DNA from 4 places in the Streptomyces sp. ALB3 genome. Region 4 is predicted to be linked to each of the others. Evidence: riboswitches for the same ligand, from Rfam matches in the RefSeq annotation. Region 4 holds a riboswitch; each other region holds the start of a gene.
The links. Region 4 has a riboswitch for cobalamin ahead of ACHFIV_RS23920 (energy-coupling factor ABC transporter permease). Riboswitches for the same ligand answer to the same signal wherever they lie in the genome.
Positions count from the first base shown of each region.

Region 1: another riboswitch for cobalamin. It lies ahead of ACHFIV_RS15035 (ABC transporter substrate-binding protein); the one in region 4 lies ahead of ACHFIV_RS23920 (energy-coupling factor ABC transporter permease).
Region 2: another riboswitch for cobalamin. It lies ahead of ACHFIV_RS21995 (cobalamin biosynthesis protein); the one in region 4 lies ahead of ACHFIV_RS23920 (energy-coupling factor ABC transporter permease).
Region 3: another riboswitch for cobalamin. It lies ahead of ACHFIV_RS04495 (ribonucleoside-diphosphate reductase subunit alpha); the one in region 4 lies ahead of ACHFIV_RS23920 (energy-coupling factor ABC transporter permease).

Region 1 is NZ_JBISCE010000026.1:662,619-670,377, reverse strand. It holds gene ACHFIV_RS15060 (DUF4097 family beta strand repeat-containing protein) at 50-892, opposite strand; gene ACHFIV_RS15055 (hypothetical protein) at 979-1,506, opposite strand; gene ACHFIV_RS15050 (hypothetical protein) at 1,819-2,328, shown strand; gene ACHFIV_RS15045 (ABC transporter ATP-binding protein) at 2,457-3,254, opposite strand; gene ACHFIV_RS15040 (FecCD family ABC transporter permease) at 3,251-4,327, opposite strand; gene ACHFIV_RS15035 (ABC transporter substrate-binding protein) at 4,369-5,412, opposite strand; cobalamin riboswitch at 5,443-5,618, opposite strand; gene ACHFIV_RS15030 (class I SAM-dependent methyltransferase) at 5,673-6,422, opposite strand; gene ACHFIV_RS15025 (MFS transporter) at 6,419-7,657, opposite strand; gene ACHFIV_RS15020 (ATP-grasp domain-containing protein) at 7,641-7,759, opposite strand, start outside.
Region 2 is NZ_JBISCE010000035.1:46,659-54,417, forward strand. It holds gene ACHFIV_RS21965 (VOC family protein) at 363-773, shown strand; gene ACHFIV_RS21970 (hypothetical protein) at 803-2,101, opposite strand; gene ACHFIV_RS21975 (alpha/beta hydrolase) at 2,286-3,425, opposite strand; gene ACHFIV_RS21980 (class II aldolase/adducin family protein) at 3,493-4,152, opposite strand; gene ACHFIV_RS21985 (anion permease) at 4,425-5,675, shown strand; gene ACHFIV_RS21990 (hypothetical protein) at 5,688-5,909, shown strand; cobalamin riboswitch at 6,056-6,185, shown strand; gene ACHFIV_RS21995 (cobalamin biosynthesis protein) at 6,317-7,261, shown strand; gene ACHFIV_RS22000 (cobyric acid synthase) at 7,258-7,759, shown strand, end outside.
Region 3 is NZ_JBISCE010000003.1:566,120-573,878, reverse strand. It holds gene ACHFIV_RS04515 (GntR family transcriptional regulator) at 84-848, shown strand; gene ACHFIV_RS04510 (DUF3311 domain-containing protein) at 1,079-1,291, shown strand; gene mctP (monocarboxylate uptake permease MctP) at 1,288-2,922, shown strand; gene ACHFIV_RS04500 (GNAT family N-acetyltransferase) at 3,070-3,570, shown strand; cobalamin riboswitch at 3,623-3,746, shown strand; gene ACHFIV_RS04495 (ribonucleoside-diphosphate reductase subunit alpha) at 3,883-6,279, shown strand; gene ACHFIV_RS04490 (ribonucleotide-diphosphate reductase subunit beta) at 6,279-7,295, shown strand; gene ACHFIV_RS04485 (hypothetical protein) at 7,292-7,504, opposite strand; gene ACHFIV_RS04480 (GlxA family transcriptional regulator) at 7,586-7,759, shown strand, end outside.
Region 4 is NZ_JBISCE010000038.1:22,546-30,304, forward strand. It holds gene ACHFIV_RS23915 (catalase) at 1-1,603, opposite strand, end outside; cobalamin riboswitch at 2,049-2,231, shown strand; gene ACHFIV_RS23920 (energy-coupling factor ABC transporter permease) at 2,262-2,972, shown strand; gene ACHFIV_RS23925 (energy-coupling factor ABC transporter substrate-binding protein) at 2,969-3,421, shown strand; gene cbiQ (cobalt ECF transporter T component CbiQ) at 3,427-4,176, shown strand; gene ACHFIV_RS23935 (energy-coupling factor ABC transporter ATP-binding protein) at 4,173-5,027, shown strand; gene ACHFIV_RS23940 (hypothetical protein) at 5,359-5,751, shown strand; gene ACHFIV_RS23945 (SulP family inorganic anion transporter) at 6,017-7,501, shown strand; gene ACHFIV_RS23950 (NAD(P)-dependent alcohol dehydrogenase) at 7,558-7,759, opposite strand, start outside.

The DNA of each region.
Region 1 (7,759 bases), on a different contig from region 4:
GGGGTGGGAAACCGGGGGAGTCGTCGTCCGCGCCGGAGGGGCGCGGTACTCAGGCCCTGGCGCGGTGGACGTCGATGTTGCCCCAGCGGGTCCGGGCGCGTACCTCGACGGTGTCCTCGGTCTTCTCCGGGGTCCCGGAGTCGGTGAGGGTGTTCCGGACCTGTCCGCGCTCGGAGCTGACGTCGAGCCAGGCGGCCGTACCGGAGCGGACACCGATGTCGATGGCGCCGTAGGAGGTCTCCAGCTGCACCGATCCGCGCGCCACTTCGTTTACGCGCAGGGCGCCGTGGGCGGTGGTGGCGGTGACCGAGCTCCCGGCGCGTGCGATGTCGATGTCCCCGTTGGCGCCGCTCACCCGCAGTTCGCCGGTCGCGGTGCCGACGCTCGTGGTGCCGTGCGAGTTCTTCAGGACGGCGGGGCCCTCCACGAGGCCGACGCGCAGGCTGCCGGAGCTGGTGGTGATCTCGGCCGCGCCCTCGACGTGGTTCACGTTGATCGAACCGTGGGAAGCGGTCAGGTGCAGCGGGCCGGTCGTGTCCAGGCGCACGTCGCCGGACGACGTCTTGACGCGGACGTCGCCGAGCCGTCCTTCGCCCACCACCTGGAGCCAGGAGCCCGTCACCTCCAGCTGTGAGCCCGCGGGCAGGCCGACCCTCACGTCGACGGCGCCGGTGGGCCCGATGAGGTGGCGCTGCTTCGTCCTTACGGTCAGGACCCCGCCCGCGTACGCGACCTCGGTCTGCTCGGCGGCTCGCACGTCCTTGTCCTTCTTCGCGTCACGCGGCTGCACCTCGATGACGGTGTCCAGGCGGTCGGCCGCCGTGAACTGGATGGAACCGCCGGACACGTGTGCGCTGACGGTGATCGGTTCGGGAGTGTCGTAAGAAGGCATGGCTGTCCCGTCCTCTTGGCTCTTCAGGCGTCCCCGCTGGTGGGACGTGATGTCGGTGTCGGTGGAGTGTTGCGGGAGGGGGCCGGTCAGCGCACCCAGCCCGTGAAGCTCTGTCCGGTGGCCCGGTTCTTCTCCGTGGTGCGGGGCTGCGCGCCGCCCGGCTCCACGGCGGCCGCCACGGCCCGCACCAGCCACGCGTTGACCGACAGGCCCTCGCGGCCCGCCGCCTCCTCGGCGCGGGTCTTCAGGTGGGCCGGCAGGCGCAGGTTGACCCGGGCGGTGCCGCCCTCGTCCGTCTCGGTGGCGACCGGTGCGGGAGCGGGTGCCGCCGGAGTATCGGCGGGTGCGACCCGCTCCCCGAAGGAGCCGACGGGGGGCAGTGTCACCAGGAAGTCGGGGTCCAGCCCGCGCAGTCGTACGTCGACCGAACCGGGGGCGAGTTCACGGGTGATCTCGTCCATCGCGGCGGAGAGCACATTGAGCAGCGTCAGTCTGGTCGCCGATTCCAGAGGCGCGGTGAGCCGCTCGGCGAGCTCGCGGGCTTCCTCGCCCCCTGCTTCGGCGGCCACCGTGAGTTCCCGGCGGAGCGTTTCGACGTACGGCGTGAGGTCCATGACGCAATAGTGGCACCAGTGTGGCGCCATTGCAAGCTCGATGGCGCCATGCGTGGCACACGGCGAGCGAAGTGGGTGTTCTCGATATGGGGGGCACGGGATGCGTTGCCGGTCGGCCGCGTTCTCTTCCTCAAGGGCCCACGTCTTCACGGGTTCAGCGCCCACTGAGGAGGGCTTGGCGCCACAGGGGCAGGTAATGGCTCGCAGTGGTGCCAAAAGTGTGTCACTATGGCATCACGCGAAGGCGCCGTAGGGCTCACGGAGCGACGGACACCGGCATCAGCGCACGTGGACGACCAGGGGGGACGGATCATGGGGACAGCGTCAGGACAGCAGAAGGCAGCACCGGGCGCCTGCACCGCCTTCGCCCGCTTCGTGCTCTGCGGCGGCGGAGTGGGGCTCGCCTCCAGCTTCGCGGTGGCGGCCCTCGCCACCTGGATCCCCTGGGGCCTGGCGAACGCCCTGATCACCCTCGTCTCCACCCTCCTGGCCACCGAGCTGCACGCCCGGTTCACCTTCGGCGCGGGCGGGCGCGCGACCCTGCGGCAGCACGCGCAGTCGGCCGGGTCGGCGGCGGCTGCCTACACCGTGACCTGCGCGGCGATGCTCGTCCTGCACAGCGTGGTGGCGGAACCCGGTGCCGTGCTTGAGCAGGCCGTGTACCTGACCGCTTCCGCGGGTGCGGGCGTCGCGCGCTTCGCGGTGCTGCGTCTCGTCGTCTTCGCGAGGAACCGCTCGCTCGCGGCGACCGAGGCCCGCCCTTGCACGCAGCCGTGGTCCGCCACCCGGCCCGATCCCGCTGCGCTCTGCCACGCCGCCTGACCGGATCCTCCCCGCCGCCCTCCCCGCCGAGCCCTCGCCGCCGTCCGAGCGAGGGCTCGGCGGTGTCTCCCGCCGCCTGACCGGAACGAGCCGCCGCGCGGCCCTCGGCTGAGGGGCAGGCAGCCGCCCTACCGGCCCTCCCCGTACCCGGGCTCCTCCGGAAGGAAGGTGACGGCCGGAGCGCCCGTGCGCGGGTGGATGGCGACCTCGCTCCGGACTCCGTACACCTCGGCCAGCAGCCGGGGGGTGAGGACCTCGGCCGGCGGTCCGCAAGCCGTGACCTCACCGTCGCACAGGACATAGAGGCGGTCGCAGTAGTAGGCGGCGAGGTTGAGATCGTGGAGGGCGACGAGCACCGTGGCGGGCAGGCGCCGCAGCGCGCCGAGAACGTCGAGCTGGTGCCGGATGTCGAGGTGGTTCGTCGGTTCGTCCAGTACCAGCAGCGAGGGCTGCTGGGCCAGGGCGCGGGCGATGAGGACACGCTGGCGCTCCCCGCCCGAGAGGCGGTCGAAGGAGCGGTCCGCCAGCGCGGCGACTCCCACCATGGCGAGCGCCTCCTCGATCAGTGACACGTCCTCGGCGGTGTCACCGGCGAGCAGCCGTTTGTGCGGCGTGCGGCCCATGGCGACGACCTCGCGGACCGACAGGTCGAAGTCGGCCCCTGGTTCCTGGACCACCGCTGCCACGGTCCTGGCCAGTTGCCGCACGGGCAGAGACCAGGCGTCCACACCGTCCAGGCTGACGCGGCCCTCGACGGGGCGCAGGACACGGTAGACGGCGCGCAGGAGGCTCGACTTGCCACTGGCGTTGGGGCCGACCAGGCCGATGACCTCACCCGGGTGAGCGGTCAGTGTGACGTCCCGCACCAGGCGGTGCGCCCCCGCGGTGAGTGTCACGCCGTCGACGACCAGTTCCGTCGCCGTCATGCCGCCCCCTCTCCGGTGGTCCGGCGGGCGTCCCGGCGCATCAGCCACAGGAAGAACGGCCCGCCGCACAGGGCGGTGAGCACACCGACCGGGATCTCCATCGGCGCGGCGACCGTGCGCGCGGCGATGTCGGCCCACACGAGGAAGACCGCGCCACCGAGCGCGGCCGCCGGCAGGACGCGGCGGTGGTCGCCGCCCACGAACAGGCGGACGATGTGCGGCATCATCAGGCCGACGAAGCCGATCGGGCCGGCCGCCGCGACCAGCACTCCCGTGACGAGGGACAGAAGGACGAACGTGCGGGCCCGGAAACGGGCCACGTCCAGCCCCATGGTGGTGGCTGCTTCCTCACCCGCGAGCAGCAGGTTCAGGTTGCGGGCGTGCGCCAACAGGACGGCCACCCCGAGGAGCAGGGCCGTGCTCGGCAGCCACAGGGTGCCCCAGTTCACCCCTCCCAGGCCACCGAGTGTCCAGGCCAGCACCGCACGGGCCTCGTTCCCGCGATCGGTCGTCAGGAGCAGCAGGTTCAGGAGTGCGGTGAGCACGGCCGCGATGGCCACGCCGGACATCACGAGCCGTACGGAGGTGATGCGGCCACCGGTGCGGGCGGTGGCGTAGACGAGGAGCAGCGCCCCCAGCGCGCCCGCGAACGCTGCGACCGACAAGGAGACCGGCCCGAACAGGGTCACCCCGAAGACGATGACCGTCACGGCCCCGAGGGACGCTCCGGACGAGACCCCCAGAAGGTACGGCTCCGCGAGAGGGTTGCGGATCAGTGCCTGCATGGCGGTCCCCACCACCGCGAGTCCGGCCCCGGTCACGGCGCCGAGCAGCACACGGGGAGCGCGCACGTCCAGGACGATGGTCTCCCGGGCTCGCGACCAGCCGGGCTCCGACAGGTCCGCGCCGAGTGCGTGCGCCACGATGCCCCACACCTGGCCGGGCGGAACGTGCACGGAGCCGATGGCGAGACCGGCGGTGAGCGAGGCGAGCAGGAGAACCGCCAGGATCACCAGGGCGACGGTGAAGACACCTGGCCCCGGCCGCTTCGTGTCCTGAGACCGGCGCCGCACGGCCTGGCCGGCGGGTGCGGGTGCGGGTGCGGCGGGTGGCGTCACCGGAGGCTTCCGGGGTGCAGCCCGCCCGCGAGGTCTCCGACCGCGTAGGCCGAGCGGATACCGACCAGGGTCGCGGTGAGCGGCAGCACGACGAACCGCTTGTTCTTCACCGCGGGCACGTCGGCGAGCGCCGGCTGTGAGAGGAGGAACTCCTTCTTCTGCTCGACGCTTCCGGCCCCCGCGTAGTCGTAGATGGCGATGACCTCGGGCTTGCGGTTCACGACCTGCTCCCACGAGACGTCACCGAAGACGTCGTCGAGGTCCGCGAAGACGTTCCTGCCGCCGGCCAGCCGGATGAGTTCGGTTCCCAGGCTCTTGCCGCCCGCGGTGAAGGCGGTCCTGTCGCCGCTGTCGTAGACGAAGACGGGTACCTCAGGCTCGCTCGCGACGGCGGAGGCGGCCTCGTCGACGTCGCTCTCGAGCGTGGACACCAGCTTCTCGGCGCGGCCGGTGACTCCGAAGATCTTGCCGATGGTGCGGATCTCGGCGTAGGTGTCCTCCATGGTCACCTTCTTCTTCCCGCAGTACTCGCGGTTGAGGTAGGTGTCGATCCCCGCGTCGGCGAACGCCGTGCGGGAGCGGCCCTCCTTCTCGTCGAAGGCGCTGCCGTAGCCGCCGTAGACGAGATCGGGTCCGGCGTCCAGGACGGTCTCGAACGAGGGCTCCCGCTCGGCCAGTTCCGGCACGGCCTCGAAGTCCCGCTCCAGCTCGGGCAGGACCGCGGAGTCGGGGAACGCGGTGCCGACCATGCGGCTCCTCAGCCCGAGGGCGAGCATCAGTTCCGCGGGGTGCTGGTGGATGGTGACCACCCGCGCGGGCGGTTCGTCGTACGTCGTCCGGACCCCGCAGTTGTCGACGGTGACGGGAAAGCCCTCGGGGGGAGCACCCGCGGTCCCCGGATCATGCCGGGCCTCGCCGGACGAGCCGCAGCCGGCGGTCAGCAGGACCGCCGACAACGCGGCCGCTGCTACGGAGGCCCGCAGAGCGCGTGGCCGACGGAGGGAGGGGTCCTGAGGGGAATGGGACATGCCGTTGTACACGTGAAGCCTCCTGGGGAGTCCGCGCTCCTCGGATCGGGCCCGCGACAGGCCAGTGTCCTGACTCCTGGATCGACGCCCTCCGCCTTGCCGCCCGGCACACGCCGGCACGCGGAAGGAGCACTCCCCAGTCACAGTGGCGGGACCGTGCCGGATTCACACCGGCTTCCTGTCTCCCGTCGCGGCGATGACCTGGTGATCCTACGTTCCGGTGAGACCGGGCCGTAAGGGGGTGCGGAAGCGGCCCCGGAACCCGCGCCGCGTCACCCCTCCCGGACCGCCCGTACGATCAGCCGCTCGGCGTCCTGGTCGTAGGGGCGGCCGTCGAAACCGCCGAAGACCTCCACGCGGCCGAAGCCTGCCTCCTCGGCCATCCGGCGCAACTCCACGGCGCTGTAGACGAACCACACGAGAGTGGCGCGCGTCACGTGATCTCCCCGGACCAGCACCCAGTCGCTGCGCAGCCTCGCCCAGTCGTCCAGCACCGTGTCGGTCTGTACGAGCAGGTCGTCCCCCCGCTGCACGACCTTGGGAGGAGTGACCCTGCGGGCCAGCAACTCCTTACCCGCGAGGTCGAGCACGAGGGTTCCGCCGGGCGTCAGGCACCTGTGCATGTTCCGGAGGACCTGGGCGTTGTCGGCGGGGTCCTCGAAGTACCCGAACGAGGTGAACATGTTGAGGACCGCGTCGAAGCCACCCGGCGGGTCGTACGTCCGCGCGTCGGCCTGTACGTACGTGATCCGCGCACCCGCGTCGGCCGAGTGCTTGCGTGCCCGCTCCAGCATGGCCGGGCTCACGTCCACGCCGGTCACGTCGTAGCCGCCGCCGGCGAGCGGAACCGTGAACACCCCGGGGCCGCAGCACAGATCGAGCACCCGCGCCCCGGGCCGGAAGCGCAGCAGCGGTGAGGTCGCCACCAGTTCCTCGGCCTGGGTGTGGCGTTGCCCGGTGAACAGGAAGTCGTGGAACTCGGTCCAGAAGTCGTCGTCCTGGAATCCGCCGGTACGTGTCATGGCGCGACAGTGCTCCTTCGCGGTAGCTGTGCGGGACGTGCCGCGCGGTGGCGCAGCATCAGGAGAAGCGGGGGGAGCAGCAGGCACTGCGCTGCGGCAATGAGCCAGAACGCCCCCGTGTCGCCGGCTCGTTCGCCGAAGCTGTAGACGAGGCCGCCCAGCACCCCGCTGGCGCAGGCGCCCAGACCGGCCGCCAGGCGCTGCTGACCGAAGATCACCGCGTCGGAGCGTGGGCTGCGGCGCAGGGCCTCCAGATCGTTCTTCAGGAACAGCACGATGTCGCCCAAGGTGATCAGTGCGCCGCCGGCGAGGAGAGCGGGGCGGGTCCCGATCGCGAGCACGGCCAGACCGGCCGCCAGGCCGGCGAAGCCGACCGCGAGGGCCGGACCGTACGGCATGCGCCGGATCAGCCCGGAAGCCAGGGGCTGCACGACGATCACCAGGGCGAAGCACAGCAGCAGCACCACGCTGTAGAACGCGCTCGACGCGCGTTCGACGGCGTACAACGCCAGGAAGTGCTGGAAGTGGAAGTAGAGGTAGAACGCCAGAGCGTTGGCGGCGAACGGCAGGAGCGCCACACCCGCCAGCAGACCCTGACGCGGTGTCCCCGGGGAGGGCGGCCGTTCGCCGGTCGCCGACGGCAGCCGTGCGTGGCCTGCCGTCACCACGACGAAGAGCGCCGTCACCGCCACGAACAGCCAGCCGGGGGAGGAGAGCACGAACGGCCCGGCGATCAGCGGGCCCATCGCCATGCCCGCGTTGAGCGCCGCGTTTCCCGCCGACAGGTAGGCCGGACGCCGTTCCTCCTCCACCCCGTGCACCAGGTACGCCTTGTTGGCCGGAAGGTACAGCGCGGCGCCGCAGCACGTCAGGATGAGCGCTCCGACGGCAAGGGGCGGCCAGCGCAGAGCCAGCAGCAGGCCGACGAATCCAGCGGTACGCACGACCAGCGCCCAGATCATGGTGCGCCGGAGCCCGATCCGGTCGGCCAGTGCGCCCCCGGCGACCCCACCGGAGAACTGGACCAGCGACGCCGCGGCGAGCACGACACCGACCGTGCCGAGCCCCATTCCGAGCCGCTCGTGCAGGAAGACCGACATGAACGGCAGGACCATGAAGCTGCCGAGCGGGATCAGGAACGAGCTCAGCAGCAGGAAGCGCAGCGGACCTCCGAGCGGCGACAGCCCGGTGCGCGGACCCGCTCCGCGCCCCGCGCGCTCACCCACCGGAGCCATGCGAGGCGGACCGGTCGGCGAACGGCTCGGTGTGCGCCCGGACGGCGTTGGCGGCGGCCACCGCCCGGTGCGTGGCGAGCTCGGCCGTCTCTGCCTCCGCGT
Region 2 (7,759 bases), on a different contig from region 4:
CTCCTCATGCTGCGGCCCCGCGACCGCGCCCCTGTGGCGCGCCGCACAGCCGGGCACACCCCGGCGAAGAGGACGAGGACCGGCACGGGCCGGCGCACGCGCGGTGGATCAGCGGGCGCGGAGGGTGACGGCCCCGTCTCCGTCGGCGCCTCCCCGGACCCCCGCGACGTTCCCCGTCGGCCTGAGCGGCCCCGTCGGCCGGCGCGGCCGGGCCCGCAGGGCGCAGGCGGTGATCCGCGCCGTGGGCGCGCGCCGGTGACCCGGGCCGCACCCCGCCCTCCGCTGACGCCGTCGGCATCCGGTGGAAGACTGAGACACAGATCACACCCGAACGGTGCGTGTGACTGGGAGAGGTGAGCGTGATGGCGGGCACGGACGGCGTTCCCACGATCTACCCGACGATTCTGTACGACGACGCCAGGGCGGCGATCAGGGTGCTGACGCAGGCCCTCGGGTTCACCGAGGAGGCGGTGTACGAGGGGGAGAAGGGCAGCGTGCTCCATGCCGAACTGTCGTGCGGCAACGGCCGGGTCATGCTCGGTTCCCGGGGACGTGGCGGCGTCTTCGCCAAGGCGATGGCCGGCGCCGGGCCCGCCGGGGTCTACGTGGTGGTGGACGACGTGGACGGGCACCACGCCCGGGCCGTGGAGCACGGGGTGGAGATCCTGATGCCGCCCACGGACCAGGACTACGGCTCACGCGACTACATGGCGCGGGACCCGGAGGGCAACGTCTGGAGCTTCGGGACGTACGCCCCGGGGTCCGCCGACTGACCACCCCGGGGCTGCGCGGGACCGCCCGGTCACACCCCGCCGTTGTGCACCTGGAAGGCGGCGCGGCGCACGGCCTTGGCGAGGGCCGGGTCCGGGTGGGCGGCGGCCAGGGCGACCAGCACCTGCACGGTCCGCGGGTGTCCGACGGCCCGCACCTCGTCCAGGAGCGCGGGGACCGTGCCCTGGACCGCCGAGTCGAGGTGGCGGACCAGCAGACCCGTCTCACCGTGGTCGGCCACGGCCGCGGCGGTGTCGACCCAGAGCCAGGTGGCTTCCTCGCGGCTGAGGACGTCCTGGGCGTCGTCCGGGTCGGTCCCCTCGTACTCGGCGAGCCAGAGCAGCGCGTACGGGCGCAGCGGCGCCTCGGTGACGACGGAGCGGACGACGGGCTCCGCCGGGGCGCCGACCACGCGGAGCGCCTCGAAGGCGAGACCCCGCAACAGGGCGTCCTCGCCACGGGCGACGGCCAGCAGCTCGGCCACGGCGCTGCCGACGGTCCGGGCGGCGAGCCAGGCCCGGTACTCGGCGCGGGCCGGGCCGGGGGTGAGCCGCGCGCAGCCGAGCAGCATGTCGGCCGCGGGCTGCTCGATGTTGCCGGCCGGGCTCTGGGCGGCGACGCAGATCTGTTCCAGCTTGACCCAGACCGCCCAGTTGCCCAGCGGGGTGAGGGTGGCGTGGCCCTCGCCCAGCGTGAGGGCGCCGACGGAGGCGAGACCCTCCAGAGCCCAGTCGAGCAGCAGCGCGTTCAGCTCGGCCGGCCGGCCTCCGGCGGGGACCGGTTGTTCCTGCGGCCCGTACGGCACCTCGCACCGCTCCTCGTGCAGTTCCGCGACGCGCTGTCCGAGCAGGTCGAGGAGGGCGGGCACGGTGACCGGCCCCGCCGAGAGCTGGAGGAGGGAGAGCACCTGGGGCACCGCCTCGACGGCCTCGGCCACCGCGGTGGCCTCGATGCCCTCGGGTGAGGCGTGGACGAGGGACCATGCGTCGAAGAGCGCCACCCAGCCGCGGAGGACGGCGGAGTCGTCGCGGTCCCAGGCGCGCAGCCGCCAGCCGGGACGTGCGGTGTCGCCGTGCAGTTCGATGAGCCCGGCCAGCCTGGCCCGGTCCCAGCCGGCACGCACCTGGGCCGGGGACAGTCCGAGCGCGGCGGCGGCCCGCTCCCGGACCTGGGCGGCGAGCGGGGCGGAACCCGGACTCGTGCCGCCTGCGGCCCAGTGCGCGATCCGCACGGCATCGGCCAGTACGGCCCTGGCCTGCCGCGCCAGTTCCGCCGGGGGTGGTGTGCCCTCGGGTGGGCGGGGGGCCGGCCTGGTGCGCCGGGTCGTCACGGCCTTGCGGGCGGTCGCCTGGGGTCGTGGGCGGACAAGTCGCAGCCTGGAGTCGCGCGGGGTACGGGACGTCACGGGGAGCAGTCTTGCCTCTGACGGGCCGAAAGCCCAAACGGAAGCTGTCTCACCGGGGTCCGGAGGGCTTCCGGGGCGGGCACCAACCGGGCGGTTCCGCCCCATCAGCTCACATCAGGGGCGTGAGGAAGCGCCGGAGTGCCTCTTCGTAGCCGGACGGGTCGGCGTTCCACATCGCCCCGTGCGGAGCCTGCGGGACGGCGTGCAGGCTCACCAGGTCGGGGCGGCGTTCGGCGAGTTCCCGGGACGGCTGCCAGGGAGCCAGGGCGTCGTCGGGTCCGTGGAAGATGAGAGTGGGCGCGCGCAGCGCCGTCGGCACCGAGGTGCGCAGCAGCGGAGCTCCGTGCAGCCCGGTCTGGCCCTGGGCCGCCCGCACGGCGAGGGGCAGCAATGCGGAGGGGACGCCCCGGGCCGAGGCGAGAGCCCGCAGGGTGACCTTCCAGTCCATGACCGGGGAGTCGAGGACGAGGCCGCGGATGCGGTCGCGGAGGGCGGAGTTGACGGCCGCGTGCAGGGCCATCGAGGCACCGGAGGACCAGCCGTGGAGGATGACGTCCTCCGCGCCGTAGCGCAGGGCGTGGCGGATGGCCGCGTCGAGGTCGCGCCATTCGGACTCGCCGAGGTGGGTGAGCCCGTCCGGGGACCGGGGAGCGCCCGCGTCACCGCGGTAGGCGAGGTCGAGCACGGGGAGTTGCTGGGAGTGGAGGAATCCCATCACGTTCATGGGGTGGTTCCTGGTGGTGCCGAGCCCGTGCACGGTGATCACCCAGGTGTCGCGGGCACCGGGGACGAACCAGGCGGGCAGGGCGCCCAGCTCACCGGGGACCTCGACCTCCTTGTACGGGAGGCCGAGTGCCGCGAGCGGGTCGCCACGGTGGAGTTCCGGGGTGAGGCGGACCTTGACGCCCCGTTTCAGGCTGCCGAGGGTCACGCCTTCCAGCCGGCGGACGACGGTGTCGGCGGAGGCCGCGGGCCGGCCGGGCCGCTGTTCGAGCACCGGGCCGGCCACCGCGTGGACCCCGCGCCCGGCCAGCCCGTACGTGCCGGGGCGCAGCGCGGTGAAGGAGCGGGTCAGGGTGACGTGCCCGGGGGTGACGGCGTGGACGGTGAGGCGGCGGTCGGCCGGGAAGGGCCGGGGGGAGGACGCCCCGAGGGCGGCGTCGCTGGCGTAGCGGCCGGCGGCGACCGCTGCCGCGCCGGCGCCGAGGATCGAGGAGGCGGCCACTGCCGCCGCTGTTGCCGGGCGCACGGCTCCAGTGTCCTGGCCGTCCGCGCGGACGGCCAGTGGGCAACGGCCGTCCGGTGCGGAGCCGGGCTCAGCCCGGCTGGCCGTAGCCCTTCAGCGCGTCCTGGACCTCGCGCAGCTGGGCCGGGGTGAGGAGCGAGGGCCGGCGGCCGGGCACGGAGCTCGCGGTGAGCCAGAGCCGGCACATCCATTCCAGCTGGGCGGTGCGGTCGTAGGCCTCGTCGAGGGTGTTCCCGTAGGTGACCGTGCCGTGGTTCCGCAGCAGGCAGCCGGTGCGGTCGCGGAGGGCGGCCAGCATGTTGCCGGCGAGTTCCCGCGTCCCGTAGCGCGCGTAGGCGGCGGTGCGCACGGGGCCGCCGAGCATGGCGGCGGCGTAGTGGACGAGCGGCACCTCGGGGACGAGCGTGGAGACGGCCGTCGCGTGCACGGCGTGGGTGTGCACGACGGCGGCGGCGTCGGTGGCGCGGTAGACGGCCAGGTGGAGCGGGAGCTCGCTGGTCGGGACGAGGTCGCCCAGGACCTGGCGTCCTTCGAGGTCGACCCCGACCGCGTCCCCGGGGCCGAGCCGGTCGTAGGGCACTCCACTGGGCGTGACCAGGACGATCTCGCCGACCCGGGCCGACACGTTGCCCGAGGTGCCGACGACCAGCCCCTCCGCCGCCGTCCGCCGGGCCGTGGCCACGACACCGTTCCACGCCTGTTCGATCTCGTCCTCGCCCGCATCGCTCATGCGGGGATCCTAGGGTCACGTGACTGTTGTCTCTTTGGAGGGACACATCGGGCAGGAGGTGGACCGGCCCGCAGCGGGCGGAGGCGGGGAGGCGCCCAGGGCGGAGGCCGGTCCCCCCACCGGTCCTGACGCGTCCGACGCACCCGGCACGCACACAAGCGGAACGAGCGTACGCGGTTGGGGTCACCATGCCGCCCTGCCCAGTTCACCTTCCGTTCACCCTGGTTGCCTACGTTCCACGTGCCAATGACGTCGAACGATTGCCTGGGTAAATGGAACACATCACGCTGCTGCTCGCGATCGTGATCGTGACAGCTCTCGTGTTCGATTTCACGAACGGTTTCCACGACACCGCCAACGCGATGGCCACCACCATCTCGACCGGCGCTCTCAAGCCCAAGACCGCGGTGGCCATGTCCGCCGTTCTCAACCTCGTCGGCGCGTTCCTGTCGGTGGAGGTGGCCAAGACCATCTCCGGCGGGATCATCAACGAGGAGGGCCTCAGAACCGAGGTCATCTTCGCCGCGCTCGTCGGCGCGATCCTGTGGAACCTGCTGACCTGGCTGGTCGGCCTGCCCTCCAGTTCCTCCCACGCACTCTTCGGCGGCCTCATCGGCGCCGCGGTCATGTCGGCGGGGTGGTCCTCGATCGACGGCGGCACCGTCGTCACCAAGGTCCTGCTGCCCGCGATCGCCGCGCCTCTCGTCGCCGGTGTCGCCGCGCTGCTGGCCACGAAGCTGACGTACCGCCTCAACCGGAAGATCACCGACGAGGCGCAGCTGAAGTCGACCGCCAAGGGGTACCGCGCGGGCCAGATCGCCTCGGCCGGTCTCGTGTCGCTCGCCCACGGCACCAACGACGCGCAGAAGACCATGGGCATCATCACCCTGGCCCTGGTCACCGGCGGCGTCCTGGTCCCCGGCTCGAACCCGCCGGTCTGGGTCATCGCGTCCGCCGGTATCGCCATCGCGCTGGGCACCTACCTCGGCGGCTGGCGCATCATCCGCACCATGGGCAGCGGTCTCACCGACCTCCGCCCGCCGCAGGGCTTCGCCGCCCAGACGAGTGCGGCCACGGTCATCCTGGCCTCCTCGCACCTCGGCTTCTCCCTCTCCACCACGCAGTCGTGCTCGGGCGCCGTCATGGGCGCGGGTCTCGGACGCAAGGGCGGCACGGTCCGCTGGTCCACCGCCACCCGGATGTTCGTCGCGTGGGGCCTGACCCTTCCCGCCGCCGGTCTGATCGGTGCGGGCTCGGAGTTCCTGACCAAGCAGGGCCCCTGGGGCGTCGGGGTGGTCGCCGTGATCCTCGTCGCGGGATCCGCCGCCATCTGGCTGCTGTCGCGCCGCAAGCCGGTCGACCACACCAACGTGAACGCGGACACCGAGCCCGCCGGCGTCGTCACGACCGCCATCTCGGCGGTCAGCCCGCCGCCCGCCGGTACCGTCGCACCGGAACTCAAGACCACCATCCCGGCCCCGGCTCCGACGGCCGGAACCCCGGCCGACCCGGCCACGGTGTAAGGACAGATCCGTATGAACATCGACTGGGCAGCCCTCGCCTCCGTCTTCGGCGTCAGCCTCGTGGTCACCGTCGCACTGGTCGGCCTCTTCACCCTCGGCATCACGGGCCTGGCCCGGCAGGTGCCGACGGCGCAGGGGGGCGGCTCGAGCGCCCTGGTGCGCAGTGGCGCGTACCTCTGCTTCGGGCTGTGCGCGGCGGCGGTCGCGTACGGGATCTACCTGATCGTCGCCTGACCCCGCGCGGGACACGCACACCGGGCCGGACACACCTCGTGTCCGGCCCGGTGTGCGTCCGGGCACACTGAGCCTCGCAGGTCAACGGCAGGTTGACGGGCGTTCGCGGGGCATGGTGGACTGCCGGAGCCATTACGGCGACAGGAGAGGAAGCCGGTGCGAATCCGGCGCGGTCCCGCCACTGTCACCGGGGAGCAGCCTCCATACGGAAGTCACGGTCCGCCGCCGCGGACTGGAAGGCCGGAGGAACTGCGGATCCGGGGAGCCAGGAGACTCTCGTCGCCGTCACGTCGAACCAGGGCGCGGACCCTGAGTGAGGACATAACGCCATGTCTGGCTGCCCCCTGTCGGTCGTCGTACCACCTTCTTCCGCGAAGGCCCGCCGAGGCGCGACGGCCGGCTGAGCCGTGCGAGCCGACCGCATCTTCGCGTACGGCGCCGCCGCCGGTCTCATCGGCGACCTGCTGCTCGGTGATCCCCGGCGGGGCCACCCCGTCGCGGCCTTCGGGCGTGCGGCGGCGGGCGCCGAGAACCGGCTGTGGCGCGATCACCGCGGCTGGGGCGCCCTGCACACGCTCGTCTGCGCCGGTGGCGCGACGGGCGCCGCCGCGCTGGCCGCCCGTGCCGTACGCGACCGTCCCGCCGCCTCCGTGGCACTGACGGCCGCCGCCACCTGGGCCGTCGTCGGGGGCACGTCGCTGGGCCGCGAGGCCCGTGCCATCGGTGACGCCCTGGCCGCCGGGGACGTCGGGCTCGCCCGGGAGCGGCTGCCGCATCTGTGCGGCCGTGACCCGCAGGCGCTGGACGAGCGGCAGATCGCCCGCGCGGTGGTGGAGTCCGTCGCCGAGAACACCTCCGACGCCGTGGTGGGGGCCCTGGTGTGGGGGGCGCTCGGCGGTGTGCCCGGACTCGTCGGTTTCCGCGCCGTCAACACGCTCGACGCCATGGTCGGGCACAAGTCGCCCCGCTACCGGCGCTACGGCTGGGCTTCGGCCCGGCTCGACGACGTCGCCGGCTGGCCCGGGGCCCGGCTCACCGCCGTGCTCGCCGTGGCCGCCGGGGGGCGCCCGCGTGCGGCCGTCCGGGCCTGGCGGGCCGACGCGGGCAGGCATCCCAGCCCCAACGCGGGTCCGGTGGAGGCCTCGTTCGCGGGGGCGCTCGGCGTGCGTCTCGGCGGCACCCTCGCCTACGGCGGACGGGTCGAGCACCGGCCGGTGCTCAACGGGGAGGCCGGCCGGGACGTGCGGGTCACGGACATCGAACGCGCGGTGCGGCTGTCGCGCCGTGTGAGTGTGCTGGCCCTCGCCGTGTGTGCGGCGGGACGGCTGGCCATGGGACGGAGAGTCGGATGAGCGGCGGGCTGCTGGTCGCGGGAACCACGTCGGACGCGGGCAAGAGCGTCGTCACCGCGGGGATCTGCCGGTGGCTGGTGCGCCGGGGGGTGAAGGTCGCGCCGTTCAAGGCGCAGAACATGTCGCTGAACTCCTTCGTCACCCGGGAGGGCGCGGAGATCGGCCGCGCCCAGGCGATGCAGGCGCAGGCCGCCCGGGTGGAGCCGTCGGCGCTGATGAACCCGGTGCTCCTCAAGCCCGGAGGCGACCGGTCGAGCCAGGTCGTCCTGATGGGGAAGCCGGTCGGCGAGATGAGTGCGCGCGGCTACCACGGGGGGCGGCAGGAGGCTCTGCTGGGGACGGTCACGGACTGTCTGGAGCAGTTGCGGGCCACGTACGACGCCGTGATCTGCGAGGGGGCGGGGAGCCCGGCGGAGATCAACCTGCGGCGTACGGACATCGTGAACATGGGCATCGCCCGGGCGGCGCGCTTTCCCGTGCTGGTGGTCGGCGACATCG
Region 3 (7,759 bases), on a different contig from region 4:
GTGACCGGACCGTGCCACCATGTGAGCCGCGACAGACGGAGGAGCCGGTGACGGCAGCAACGCAGCAGGCGGGAAGGCGGGCCATGGGTGCCGACGGGGGCAGCAGTACGAGCGAGAACGGTGCCGGCGCGCGTACCGCCCGTATCCCGAAGTACTACCGGCTCAAGCGCCATCTCCTCGAAATGACGGACACCATGCCGCCCGGCACGCCGGTGCCACCCGAGCGGACCCTGGCCGCGGAGTTCGACACCTCGCGCACCACGGTGCGCCAGGCCCTCCAGGAGCTGGTGGTCGAGGGCCGGCTGGAGCGCATCCAGGGCAAGGGCACCTTCGTGGCCAAGCCGAAGGTCTCCCAGGCCCTGCAACTCACCTCGTACACCGAGGACATGCGGGCCCAGGGGCTGGAACCCACCTCCCAGCTGCTGGACATCGGCTACGTCACGGCGGACGACACGCTCGCCGGGCTGCTGGACATCACGGCGGGCGGCCGGGTGCTGCGCATCGAGCGGCTCCGGCTCGCCAGCGGCGAGCCGATGGCCATCGAGACCACTCACCTCTCGGCCAAGCGCTTCCCCGCGCTCCGCCGTTCACTGGTGAAGTACACCTCGCTCTACACCGCGTTGGCCGAGGTGTACGACGTGCGGCTCGCCGAGGCCGAGGAGACCATCGAGACCTCGCTCGCCACCCCGCGCGAGGCGGGGCTGCTCGGCACGGACGTCGGCCTTCCGATGCTCATGCTGTCCCGGCACTCGATCGACGGGGACGGCGAGCCGGTCGAGTGGGTGCGCTCGGTGTACCGGGGTGACCGGTACAAGTTCGTGGCCCGCCTGAAGCGTCCCGCCGACTGAGGTCTTTCCGCACCCACGGCACCTCTGATCCCCCCGCGCCCGCGGGGGGATCAGTCATTTCGGGCGACACCGGACCGTTGCAGGACCGCAATGCGGACGGGGGGTGACGGTGGCCGGACCTCTCGCTTAGATTTCCTGCGCATTACACCAGGTGATCAGCGAGGGGACGGAGTCGCCACATGCCAGCAGATACCGATGCGAACCCACCGACAGCACCGACCGTGACACCCATGAGGGTGGTCATCGCCCTGTGCCTGATCGCCCCGTTCGTGGCGATGCTCTGGGTCGGCTCGTACGCCAGGATCGAACCGTCCTTCATCGGCATCCCGTTCTTCTACTGGTACCAGATGCTCTGGGTGGTCGTCTCGACCGCGCTCACCATGATCGCGTACAAGCTGTGGCAGCGTGACCAGCGCGCCCGCAAGGGGGGTGCGTCCGCATGAAGGACGGCGTGAACGGCGTCGCACTCGCCGTGTTCATCTTCTTCTTCCTGGCCGTCACGGTCATCGGATTCATGGCCGCGCGCTGGCGCAAGGCGGAGAACGAGGCCAGCCTCGACGAATGGGGCCTGGGAGGACGGTCGTTCGGCACCTGGGTCACCTGGTTCCTGCTCGGCGGCGACCTCTACACGGCGTACACCTTCGTCGCGGTGCCCGCGGCGGTCTACGCGGCCGGCGCGGCCGGCTTCTTCGCCGTCCCGTACACGATCCTCGTCTACCCGCTGATCTTCACCTTCCTGCCGCGCCTGTGGTCCGTCTCGCACAAGCACGGCTACGTCACCACCTCGGACTTCGTCCGTGGCCGCTTCGGCTCCAAGGGGCTCTCGCTGGCGGTCGCCCTCACCGGCATCCTCGCCACGATGCCGTACATCGCACTCCAGCTGGTCGGTATCCAGGCCGTGCTGGACGTGATGGGCGTGGGTGGCGGCGAGACCACGCACTGGTTCATCAAGGACCTGCCGCTGCTGATCGCGTTCGCCGTCCTCGCCGCGTACACCTACTCCTCGGGACTGCGCGCGCCCGCGCTGATCGCGTTCGTCAAGGACGGCCTGATCTACCTCGTCATCGCCGTCGCGATCATCTACATCCCGATCAAACTCGGCGGTTTCGACAACATCTTCGCCGCGGCCGGCGAGAAGTTCTCCGCCGCGAACGAGGCGGCCGGCAAACCGGTGGCAGGGCTCGCGCCCGGCGCCTCCGGCCAGTGGGTGTACGCCACCCTGGCGCTGGGCTCGGCGCTGGCCCTCTTCATGTACCCGCACTCGATCACGGCGACGCTCTCCAGCCGCAGCCGTGACGTGATCCGGCGCAACACCACGATCCTGCCGCTGTACTCGCTGATGCTGGGACTGCTGGCCCTGCTCGGGTTCATGGCGATCGCCGCCGGGATCAAGGTGGACAACGGCCAGCTCGCGATCCCCCAGCTCTTCGAGAACATGTTCCCCGACTGGTTCGCGGGTGTGGCCTTCGCCGCGATCGGAATCGGCGCCCTGGTGCCGGCCGCGATCATGTCGATCGCCGCGGCGAACCTCTTCACCCGCAACATCTACAAGGACTTCATCAAGCCCGACGCGACCCCGGCGCAGGAGACCAAGGTCTCCAAGCTGGTCTCGCTGCTGGTCAAGGTCGGCGCGCTCGCCTTCGTCCTCACCATGGACAAGACGGTCGCGATCAACTTCCAGCTGCTGGGCGGCATCTGGATCCTCCAGACGATGCCGGCCCTGGTGGGCGGACTGTTCACCCGGTGGTTCCACCGCTGGGCCCTGATAGCGGGCTGGGCGGTCGGCATGATCTACGGCACGGTGGCCGCCTACGGCGTCGCCAGCCCGACCCAGAAGCACTTCGGCGGGTCCTCCAAGGAGATCCCGGGAATCGGCGAGATCGGCTACATCGGTCTCACCGCGTTCGTGCTGAACCTCGTCGTCGTGATCGTGCTGACCTTCGTCCTCAACGCGCTGAAGGCTCCTGCCGGCGTGGACGAGACCTCCCCGTCCGACTACACGGCTGACATCGGCGACCCGGGCGTCAAGGCCGAGCTCCCGCCGGCCACGGCGGGCGCCCCCGGGGGTCACTGACCTCCCCCGCGCCCTCGCGCGTCGACATCCTCCGTCCCGGCAGGGCCCGCCCTGCCGGGACGGCGTCGTCCCCGGCGGCGGCCCGGTGCCGCCGGGCGTCCGGAACCGGGGCGCGCCCCGCCGGTCGTCTGCGGCAGACTGCCGTGCATGGACGTATCGATCAGGCCGGTCCGGCCCGCTCAGTTCGAGGCTCTGGGCGAGATCACCGCCCAGGCCTACCTCGGCGACGGGCTCCTGGACCTCGGCGCCGGGGACCCCTATCTGGATCAGCTTCGCGCCGTGGAGCGGCGGGCGGCCGAGGCCGAGGTGCTGGTCGCGCTGGACGCCGACGGCCGCTTGCTGGGCGGCGTCACCTACGTGGCTCCCGGCAGCCCGTGGGCGGACGTCGCCAGTCAGGACGAGGCGGAGTTCCGGATGCTCGCCGTCTCGCCCGAGGCCCGCGGACGGGGCGCGGGCGAGGCGCTCGTACGGGCCTGCGTCGACCGGGCGCGGGCCGCCGGAGGACTCTCCGGGCTGGTCCTCTCGACGCAGCCGGCCATGCTGGGCGCCCACAGGATCTACCGGCGCCTCGGCTTCGTACGGACCCCGGAGCGGGACTGGTGCCCGCTCCCGGACCTCCCACTCCTGACATACCGGCTGGAGCTCTGACCTACCCCGACACAACATGTGGGGGCTTCTTCAATCAGGAGCCCCCACATGTATGCTCGACCTCGCTGTCGCCGCAGGGGAATCCGGTGCGAATCCGGAACTGTCCCGCAACGGTGTGATGGGTGTGCTTCTGCGCACCCCGAAGTCCGAAGACCTGTCGACAGTGCGTCCGGCTCGACCGAACCGGACGCCGAGACGTCCGGGCCCCGCGGAGGGCCGGTGGACGCCGTGCGCCGTGCGCCCTTTCCCGGACGCCGCCGTGTCCGGCTGCCCCGCTCCCGCAGGCCCCGAGCCGAGCGAGGGATAGCCCCAGTGACCATCGCGCCAGCCGACCCGGTGTCAGCCGCGGAATCCGAAGGCCGCACGAACGACGCGCCCGGGACCGCCCTGCTGCGGACCCTGACCGGCCTCACCGCCGACCTGCCCGGCACCGACCCCGGACGTGTCGCGGCGGCCGCGCTGCGCGGCCGCAACGCCGGTTCGGACGAGGCCGAGTTGCGCTCGCTGGCCACCGAGGCCGCCGCCGGTCTGATCTCCGAGGACCCGGCCTACTCCCGGCTCGCCGCCCGGCTGCTCACCCGGGCCGTCGCGGACGAGGCCGCCGGCCAGGGCGCCGTCTCCTTCTCGTCGTCGGTCGCCGTCGGGCACCGCGAGGGCCTCATCGCGGACCGTACGGCGGAGTTCGTCGCGCTGCACTCCGCCGCCCTCGACGCACTGGTCGGCCAGGCACTCGCCGACGGTGCCGACGACCGCTTCGGCTACTTCGGGCTGCGGACCCTGTACAGCCGCTACCTGCTGCGCCACCCCCTCACCCGCCAGGTCGTCGAGACCCCGCAGCACTTCATGCTGCGCGTCGCCGCGGGGCTGGCCGAGGACACCTCGGAGCGCGCCCTGGAGGAAGTGGCAGCGCTGTACGGCCTGATGAACCGGCTCGACTACCTGCCCTCCTCCCCCACCCTGTTCAACTCCGGCACCCGCCACCCGCAGATGTCGTCCTGTTACCTGCTGGACTCACCGCTGGACGAGCTCGACTCGATCTACGACCGGTACCACCAGGTGGCACGCCTCTCCAAGCACGCGGGCGGCATCGGGCTCTCCTACTCCCGTATTCGCGCCCGGGGGTCACTCATCCGTGGCACCAACGGCCATTCCAACGGCATCGTGCCGTTCCTGAAGACGCTCGACGCCTCCGTCGCCGCGGTCAACCAGGGGGGCCGCCGCAAGGGTGCCGCGGCCGTCTACCTGGAGACCTGGCACGCGGACATCGAGGAGTTCCTGGAGCTGCGCGACAACACCGGTGAGGACCAGCGGCGTACGCACAACCTCAACCTGGCGCACTGGATCCCGGACGAGTTCATGCGCCGCGTGGAGGCGGACACGCAGTGGTCGCTGTTCTCCCCGGCGGACGCTCCCGAGCTGGTGGACCTGTGGGGCGACGCGTTCGACACCGCGTACCGGGCCGCCGAGGCCAGGGGGCTCGCCCGCAGGACACTCCCGGCCCGTGAGCTGTACGGGCGGATGATGCGGACGCTCGCCCAGACCGGCCAGGGCTGGATGACGTTCAAGGACGCCTCCAACCGCACCGCGAACCAGACCGCCGAGCCGGGCCGCGTGGTGCACTCCTCGAACCTGTGCACCGAGATCCTGGAGGTCACCGACGACGGCGAGACGGCCGTCTGCAACCTCGGGTCGGTCAACCTCGGCGCGTTCGTCACCGACGGCACCATCGACTGGGAACGGCTCGACGCCACCGTCCGCACGGCGGTGACCTTCCTCGACCGCGTGGTGGACATCAACTTCTACCCGACCGAGCAGGCCGGCCGCTCCAACGCCCGCTGGCGCCCCGTCGGCCTGGGCGCGATGGGTCTGCAGGACGTCTTCTTCCAGCTGCGCCTGCCGTTCGACTCCCCCGAGGCCCGCGCCCTCTCCGCACGGATCTCCGAGCGGATCATGCTGGCCGCCTACGAGGCTTCCTGCGACCTCGCCGAGCGGTCGGGCCCGCTGCCCGCCTGGTCCGAGACCCGCGCCGCCCGGGGGGTGCTGCATCCGGACCACTACGACACCGAGCTGAACTGGCCGGAGCGCTGGGACGCGCTGCGCGCCCGTATCGCGACGACCGGCATGCGCAACTCGCTTCTGCTGGCCATCGCGCCGACGGCGACGATCGCCTCCATCGCCGGGGTGTACGAGTGCATCGAGCCGCAGGTCTCCAACCTCTTCAAACGCGAGACGCTCAGCGGGGAGTTCCTCCAGGTCAACGCCTACCTGGTCGAGGAGCTGAAGCGGCTCGGCGTCTGGGATGCCCGGACCCGTGAGGCGCTGCGCGAGGCGAGCGGCTCCGTCCAGGGCTTCGCCTGGATCCCCGAGGACGTGCGCGCGCTGTACCGCACGGCGTGGGAGATCCCGCAGCGCGGACTGATCGACATGGCGGCGGACCGTACGCCGTTCCTCGACCAGAGCCAGTCACTGAACCTGTTCCTGGAGACGCCGACGATCGGCAAGCTCTCCTCGATGTACGCGTACGCCTGGAAGAAGGGGCTGAAGACGACGTACTACCTGCGCTCGCGCCCGGCGACCCGGATCGCCCGCGCCGCGTCCGGGACGGCCGCCGCCGCTGCCCCGATCCCCGTACAGCAGGCTTCCGCTCCCGACGCGGACGCGATCGCCTGCTCCCTCGAAAACCCCGAGTCCTGCGAGGCCTGCCAGTGATGACCACGTCCGAGAACAAGAACCTGCTCGACCCGGGCTTCGAACTGACTCTGCGTCCCATGCGCTACCCGGACTTCTACGAGCGCTACCGGGACGCGATCAAGAACACCTGGACGGTGGAGGAGGTGGACCTGCACTCCGACGTCGCCGACCTCGCGAAACTGTCCCCCGGCGAGCAGCACATGATCGGCCGGCTGGTCGCGTTCTTCGCGACGGGTGACTCGATCGTCTCCAACAACCTGGTGCTGACGCTCTACAAGCACATCAACTCCCCCGAGGCGCGGCTTTACCTGTCGCGCCAGTTGTTCGAGGAGGCCGTGCACGTCCAGTTCTACCTGACGCTGCTGGACACCTATCTGCCCGACCCGGACGACCGCGCTGCGGCGTTCGACGCGGTGGAGGAGATCCCGTCGATCCGTGAGAAGGCGCAGTTCTGCTTCCGGTGGATGGACTCCGTCGAGAAGATCGAGCGGCTGGAGACGAAGGCGGACCGCCGGCGCTTCCTGCTCAACCTGATCTGTTTCGCCGCGTGCATCGAGGGCCTGTTCTTCTACGGCGCCTTCGCGTACGTCTACTGGTTCCGCTCGCGCGGTCTGCTGCACGGTCTCGCCACGGGCACCAACTGGGTTTTCCGCGACGAGACGATGCACATGAACTTCGCCTTCGAGGTCGTCGACACCGTCCGCAAGGAGGAGCCCGACCTCTTCGACGACGAGCTCCGGCAGCAGGTCACCGACATGCTGAAGGAGGCCGTGGAGGCGGAGCTGCAGTTCGGCCGCGACCTGTGCGGCGAGGGCCTGCCGGGGATGAACACCGAGTCGATGCGCCAGTACCTGGAGTGCGTCGCCGACCAGCGGCTCACCCGGCTCGGCTTCCCCGCGCTCTACGGTTCGCAGAACCCGTTCTCGTTCATGGAGCTCCAGGGGGTCCAGGAGCTGACCAACTTCTTCGAGCGCCGCCCCTCCGCGTACCAGGTGGCGGTGGAGGGGTCCGTCGGCTTCGACGACGACTTCTAGACCCTCGCCCAGGACCTGACGTACGGGCGCCGCGTGGCCGTGACCGGCGACGCGGCGCCCGTCGCACTCCGGGGCGCCGCCTCACGCCGCCGTCGCGCCTCCCGGAGCTCACGGTCGATCCGGCGCTCCCGTGCGAGGCCCAGGAGCGCGGGCAGCAGGACGAGGGCGAAAAGTACGGCTACGGCCAGGTAGTTCATGAATGTGTTCATGGCTCCACTGTCGTCCCCGCGGCCGGATTCCGGCAGTGGCAGGACTGTCACACACCCTCGATTTACTGCCACACTGGCGTCATGCTGAAGAATGTCGCCGCCTTGCTGCTCGACGATGTCCATCCCTTCGAACTCGGCGTGCTGTGCGAGGTGTTCGGGCTCGACCGCTCCGAGGACGGCTTGCCGGTCCACGACTTCGCGGTCGTCTCGGCGGAGGGCCCGGTGCTGCGGACGCACGCCGGCTTCTCCATCAGC
Region 4 (7,759 bases):
TGACGTCCCGCGGCGGGTTGTCGCCGAGGCGGGCGAGCCGCTTGCGTTCGTCGTCGTCGAGCTTCTGGGTGGCGAGGGGCGGCAGGTGCGCGACATCACCCGGGGCGATGCCCAGACCCTCGCCGACGCGTCGGCCGAGCTCGCTGTCCGTCATCAGGCAGTGCCAGACCATGCGCTCCTGGACCGGGCGGGTGCACTGGGCGAACAGGTCCGTGAAGTTCTTGACCAGGTCGTCACGCTCCCACTCCTCCATCAGCTGGTAGCGCTGACCGGCCTGCAGGTAGTCGTTCGTGCGCGGAATCCTGGCCCGGGTGAGCCGTCCCTGGATCTGCGGACCCTGCTCCTCGTGCGCCGGGTAGCGGCCCTCCCGGAGGCCCCCGGTGATCGACGGTTCGTAGTTGACCTCGGGGTTCTCACCCTGATGGCCGTTGTCGTACGCCATCAGGCCGTCCCGCTGGTTGGTGGCCACGCGTGCGTTCTTGGCCCGGTTGACCGGGAGCTGCAGGTAGTTCGGGCCCACTCGGTAGCGCTGGGTGTCGCTGTACGAGAACGTACGGCCGACCAGCATCTTGTCGTCCGAGAAGTCGAGCCCGTCGACCAGCACACCGGTTCCGAACGAGACCTGCTCGTTCTCGGCGAAGTAGTTGTCCGGGACCCGGTTGAGGACCATGCGTCCCACCGGACGCGGGGGGAAGTCCTGCTCGGGCCAGGTCTTCGTGTCGTCCAGCGGGTCGAAGTCCAGCTCGGGGTGCTCGTCGTCGGACATCATCTGGACGACGAGTTCCCATTCGGGGAAGTCACCGCGCCCGATCGCCTCGTAGAGGTCCTTCGTCGCGTGCCCCAGTTCGGTGGCCTGGACGTTCGCCGCGTCCTCCTCCGTCATGCTGGCGACGCCCTGCTTGGGCATCCAGTGGTACTTGACCAGCACGGTGTGGCCTTCGTCGTTCACCCACTTGTAGGTGTTGACCCCGAATCCCTGCATGTGCCGGTAGTCGGCCGGGATGCCGCGCGGGCTGAACAGGTTGACCAGCATGTGCATGCTCTCCGGCGTCTGCGACATGAAGTCGAAGATCCGGGCGGGCTTCTGCTCGTGGCTGACGGGGTCGGGCTTGAGCGCGTGGATGACGTCGGGGAACTTGATGGCGTCCCGGATGAAGAAGACGCCCAGATTGTTGCCGACCATGTCCCAGTTGCCGTCCTCCGTGTAGAACTTCACGGCGAACCCCCGCGGGTCACGGGCCGCCTCGGAGGAGTCCCGGCCACCGATCACGGTGGAGAAGCGAACGGCCACGTCCGTGCGCTTGCCGGCTTCCTGGAACAGCTTGGCGCGGGTGTACCGGCTGATGGGTTCGTCACCCCACTTGCCGTACGCCTCGAAGTAGCCGTACGTGGTCACTCCGCGGGCGTGCACGACGCGCTCCGGGATGCGCTCGCGGTCGAAGTGGCTGATCTTCTCCAGGAACTGGTAGTTCTCCAGGGTCGCGGGGCCGCGGGCGCCGACCGTGCGCTGGTTCTGGTTGTCGTAGACCGGATGCCCCTGCCGGTTGGTCAGTACGGGACGCTCCGCGTCCTCATCGGGCCGGCCGCTCTCGGTGTCGGTCATGGCCTGCGCTCCTTCTCCGTGGGGGTTGTGTCGACCGACTGTTCCCCCGAATAACGCTGCGGACGGGAAATACCGGCCGGTGTCCGCCATCCGCCGCGCCAAAACGATCCGACTGGCCGTCACGGGACGAACCCGCCGGGCGTGCCGGACGGCGAGGCGGCCCGGGTGCCGGCGGGCGGCTCGCGGCTCGCCGGGCGGCTGCACACCAGGCCTCCCGCCCGGTGGGCCGTACTCGTCGGGCGTCCTGTGCGGCAGCCTCCGCTCGGCCGGGGACCTCACCGGCGTACACGCCGCCGCCGGCCTTTTCCCCGTGTACCGGCTCCGGCCCCTCCTCACCGGGCCGTCGCGCCCTGCCCCGGCACCGCCCTGCCGGGGCCCGGCCTCCGGCCGCTCGGCGCATGCCGCTCCCGGCGGGTTCCCGCTTGTCATCCGCCCCCACCTGGCACTACTGTCACCACGCCTTGGTGAACGGGAAATCGGTGTGATGCCGGTGCGGCCCTCGCCACTGTGATCGGGAAGTCCGGCTCCGGCCCTCGCGGGCAGCCACTGGGTCCTTGTGACCCGGGAAGGCGGAGTTCGGGCGGTGGTACCCGTAAGCCAGGAGACCGGCCAAGGCACTTCAACCATCCACGAGGTGCTGGAGAGGGTCTGCTGCGTCATGCACATAGCCGAGGGTTTCCTGCCCCCGGCGCACGCGATCGCCTGGGGTGTCGCGTCCGCGCCGTTCGTCGTCCACGGAGTCCGGTCACTGACGCGTGAGGTGAGGGAGAATCCTGAGAGCACGCTGCTCCTGGGAGCTTCCGGGGCCTTCACGTTCGTCCTCTCGGCACTGAAGATCCCCTCGGTCACGGGGAGTTGTTCGCATCCCACCGGCACGGGGCTGGGAGCCATCCTGTTCCGCCCGCCGGTCATGGCGGTCCTGGGCACCATCACCCTGCTGTTCCAAGCACTGCTGTTGGCCCACGGCGGCCTGACGACGCTCGGCGCCAACGTCTTCTCGATGGCGGTCGTCGGCCCGTGGGCGGGATACGCGGTCTACCGGTTGCTGCGCCGGTACGAGGTACCGCTGATGGTGGCGGTCTTCTTCGGGGCGTTCGTCGCCGACCTCTCCACCTACTGCGTCACCAGTGTGCAGCTGGCGCTCGCCTTCCCGGACCCGGGCAGCGGGTTCGTCGGTGCGCTCGGCAAGTTCGGCTCCATCTTCGCGGTCACCCAGATTCCGCTCGCGGTGAGCGAAGGGCTTCTGACCGTGCTGGTCATGCGGCTCCTCGTGCAGTCCAGCAAGGGAGATCTGACCAGGCTCGGCGTCTTCCTCGCCGGCAAGCGGCCCCGGGCCGGGGCGGCCGGGACGGAGGCGGCGGCGCGATGACCAGGAACACGAAGATCAACCTGCTCCTGCTGCTCGTCGTGGCGGCGCTGGCCGTCATGCCGCTGGCCCTCGGCCTCGGCGACGACGAGAAGGAGCCGTTCGCGGGCGCCGACGCCCAGGCGGAGACAGCGATCACGGAGATCGATCCCGACTACGAGCCCTGGTTCTCCCCCCTGTACGAACCGCCGTCCGGTGAGATCGAGTCGGCGCTGTTCGCGCTTCAGGCAGCGCTCGGCGCAGGCGTCCTGGCCTACTACTTCGGCGTACGGCGCGGACGCCGTCAGGGCGAGCTGCGCGCGCTCGCACAGCAGGCCGGCACCGCCGCCGAAGCCGGTGCCGGTGCCGGTGCCGGTGCCGGTGCCGGTGCCGGTGCCGGTGCCGGTGCCGGTGCCGGTGCCGGTGCCGGTGCCGGTGCCGGTGCCGGGGAGTCCGCGGCCCGGAGGAACTGAGCCACGTGCTGCCGATCGACGCGGCGGCGCACAGCAGTCGCTGGCGCCGCCGTCACCCCGTGGACAAGGCCGTGCTCGGTCCGGGACTCACCGTCCTGGCGATCTCACTGCCGTCCTGGCCCGGCGCGGCACTCGTCCTCGTCACCGCTCTGGCCCTGCTGCTGGGGCCGGCGGGTGTGAGGGGCCGCCACCTGTGGCGGGCGTACCGGGTCCCCCTGGGTTTCTGCGCCACCGGGGCGGCCACACTCCTCGTGCAGGTCGGCGGGCCCGAAGGGCTCGTCGCCCTGGCCGACGGGGGGCCTGCCCGTGCCGGGGAGCTGCTGCTGCGCACCTCCGCAGCGTCACTCGGAGTCCTGCTGTTCGCCTTCACCACACCGATGTCCGACCTGCTTCCCCGCCTGGTCAAAGCGGGGGTGCCCGCGCCGGTGGTGGACGTGGCCCTGGTGACCTACCGCATGAGCTTCCTGCTCCTCGACTCGATGCGCCGGATCAGGGAGGCCCAGGCGGCGCGGCTCGGGCACACCACCCGGGCCGCCGCCTGGCGGTCCATGGCGGGGCTCGGAGCGACCGCGTTCATCAGGGCTTTCGACCGCGCCGCGCGCCTGCAGTCGGGGCTCGCGGGGCGTGGCTACGACGGGACCCTGCGTGTCCTGGTACCCGAGGCTCGCGTCTCCGCCCGGTTCGTCACCCTGAGCATCGCTCTGCTCGGGGCTCTCACCGCCCTGACCCTCGTCCTGGAGAGGCCGCTGTCATGAGCGAACCGGTGCTGCTGGCCCTGCGCGGTGCGTCCTTCGCGTACGAGGACGGGCCCGCCGTCCTCACCGGACTCGACTTCGAGGCGCGCGAAGGACGTGCGCTCGCCCTGCTCGGCCGCAACGGCAGCGGTAAGACCACGCTGATGCGGCTGCTCAGCGGAGGACTCCGCCCACGCGAGGGGCAGTTGGCGGTGCTGGGCAGGCCGGTCACGTACGACCGCAAGGGGCTGACCCGGCTACGCACGACGGTCCAGCTGGTGGTGCAGGACCCGGACGACCAGTTGTTCGCGGCGTCCGTCTCCCAGGACGTGTCGTTCGGACCGTTGAACCTGGGTCTGCCCCACACCGAGGTCCGGGCCCGGGTGGACGAGGCACTCACCGCCCTCGACATCAGCGCCCTGGCGGACCGCCCCACCCACCTGCTCTCCTACGGCCAGCGCAAACGGACCGCCATCGCGGGTGCGGTCGCGATGCGGCCCCGGGTGCTGATCCTCGACGAGCCGACCGCCGGGCTCGATCCGGACGGCCAGGAGCGCCTGCTCGCCACCCTCGGCACGCTCCGGGACAGCGGCACCACGGTGATGATGGCCACGCACGACGTCGACCTCGCGCTGCGCTGGGCCGATGACGCCGCGATCCTCACGCCGGCCGGCGTGCGTGCCGGCGACGCGTCCACGATGCTGGCGCGTACGGACCTCCTGCGGGAAGCGGGTCTTCGCCTGCCCTGGGGCATCGCGGCCGCTCAGTTGCTGCGCGCGCACGGCTTGCTGGACGCCGAGGCCCCCGGGCCCCGTACCCCGGAACAGCTCGCGGCGGACTTCGCCCCACCGCGCGGGTCCACGTCGCCGTAGGAGGCGTCGGACCGGTCACGTGGCGAGAAAGCGGACCGACGGCGTTCCCGCTTTTACCTGTGCCCATTCCGGCGTGTCGCAGTTATCCGATCGCCGAACCTCAGTACGAAAGCGCGATTGCTACCCGACCGGCATATGCAGGAGCCATACAATCGCGGACGGTCTCGAATACTGAGAACCGAAGGTCCGGCACATTCCCAGGCCACGGCGTTGCGCAAAGCCATTCGGCTCATTGGGATCGAATTTCGGACTCTTCCCAAAGGGTTAACTCCATAAGTCTTCCGGCCTGTTAGCGTCCCGAAGGACGATGAAGTCCAGGAGGAGGTGAAGCGTGCGAGTGGCGGCGGCCCGATTCGTGCTCGCGTTCCTCATGGGCCTCCTGTTGGCCCCGTACTCCGGCGCACCCTCGGCGGACGCGCCCTCGCGCGCCCCGGAGATCCTGGCGCAAAGCTTCCCGGAGGCGGCCACGGGAGAGACGCACGGCGCGTACGGCACCTGCGGCACAGCTGACCGCGGGGGTGAGCCGAACGGCCTCCTGCGCCACCGTGACCGGCATCGCTCCGCGACCGTTCCCGCGCCCGAGGCGCCGTCACGTTCCGCGGTGACGGGTGACACCGGCGGAGCGCCCGCACCGGCTGCCGCCGTCGCGATGAGCGGCGCGCACGGCGCCCCCAGATCATCGGCCGCACATTCCTCCCCCGTGCTCCAGGTCTTCCGCTGCTGAGCTGATCCGCGCGCTCGGCCGGCTGCCCTTGCCCCCGCTCCTCCGGGACGCACGGACCAGGGTCGCGTCGCCCTGCCCCCCAGGCCCTCACTTCTCATACCTATGCCTACGCGCCATGCTCCGGCGCGCCAGGAGGAACCACACTCATGCCATTCCGTGTCGATCACCCCGTGGTCGAGATCCCGCACGTCAGCGACAGCGCCGCCTGGGCACCCCCGCCCGGCGACGTCCGATCGGCCCCCTTCCGCACGGGATGAGGGCCGCCATGGACCGTGCCGCCAAGTTCCCGCACCTGCGGCAGGACTTCGCCGCGTCACTCGTCGTCTTCCTGGTCGCTCTCCCCCTCTGCGTGGGCGTCGCCGTCGCGTCGGGCGTCCCGGCCGAGCTGGGTCTGATCACCGGCATCGTGGGCGGGCTCGTCACCGGAGTCATGCGCGGCAGCAGTCTGCAGGTGTCGGGGCCGGCCGCCGGTCTCACCGTGCTCGTCTTCGAAGCGGTACAGAGCTTCGGCCTGCCCGCGCTCGGCGTGATCGTGCTGGCGGCGGGTCTGCTGCAACTGGCCATGGGCGCGCTGAAGCTGGGCCGCTGGTTCCGCGCCATCTCGGTCTCGGTCGTCGAGGGCATGCTCGCGGGCATCGGCCTCGTCCTCATCGCGGGTCAGTTGTACGCCGCCGCGGGGCTCGAGGCACCGGCCACCGGTACGGGGAAGATGGCCGGCATCCCCGGGCTGCTGGCCGACGCCGTGTCCAGCCCGGCGGCTCTCGCCTCACTCGCGGTCGGCACCGCGACCATCGCCCTCGTGGTGGGGTGGAACAGGATGCCGAAGCGGGTACGGGCCGTGCCGGGCGCCCTGGCGGCGGTCGTGCTGGCCACCTTTGCATCGACGGCGTTCGGCCTGCCCGTCGAGACCGTTCAGGTCCAAGGCCTGCTCGACGCCGTACAGACCCCCGCGCTCTCCGAGTTCGGCGGCCTCGCCGGCCTCGGTCTGCTCGGGACGGTGGCGGCCTTCACCCTGATCGCGTCGGCGGAGAGCCTGTTCAGCGCCGCCGCCGTGGACCGGCTGCACGACGGGCCGCGTACCGAGTACGACAAGGAGCTGATGGCGCAGGGTACGGGCAACACCGTCTGCGGACTCCTCGGCGCGCTGCCGATGACCGCGGTCATCGTGCGCAGCTCCGCCAACGTGCGGGCGGGCGCCCGGACCCGGGCCTCCCGGGTGATGCACGGCGTGTGGCTGCTGCTGTTCGCGGCGCTGCTCCCGTCCACGCTGGCTCTCATTCCGCTGCCCGCTCTCGCCGGCATCCTCATCCACGCGGGATGGAAGCTCATTCCGGTGCGTCAGCTGATGGCACTGTGGCGGGGACACCGTGGCGAGGCGCTGATCCTGGTCGTCACGGCGGTGGCGATCGTCACGGTGAACATGTTCGAGGGTGTGCTGACGGGTCTGGCCCTGTCGGTGGCCAAGGCGGCCTGGGACGCGTCCCACATCAGGCTGGAGGTCGTCGACAGCGGTGCCGACGGCGTGCGGGCCCGTCTGTCGGGCAACGCGACGTTCCTGAGGCTGCCGAAGATACTGGACAGCCTGGAGGCCCTGCCCAAGGACCGGCCCGTCGCGCTGGATCTCTCCGGCCTCAGCCATCTCGACCACGCCTGCCGTACCGCGCTGGAGAACTGGGCGGAGCGGCACAGCTCCGCCGGCACCGAGCCCGTGCGGCTGACCCGCACGGACACGATGACGGCTGCGCCCTGAAGGCGGGACGGCTCGCCGGTCGCCCGGTGGCGCGACCGGCGAGCCGTCCCGGGCGGTCAGCCGTGGGGGAGGATGACCGCCCGTCCGTTGACGCGGCCCGCGTGGAGCCGTTCGTAGGCCAGCGGGGCCTCGTCGATCGAGTACGTCTCGACGTGGACGTCGACGGCTCCGGCGTGGGCGAGCTCGATGACTTCGGCGAGTTCCCTGCGTGTGCCCCAGTACGGCGCGGACACCGACGTGGCGAACGGCAGGACACCG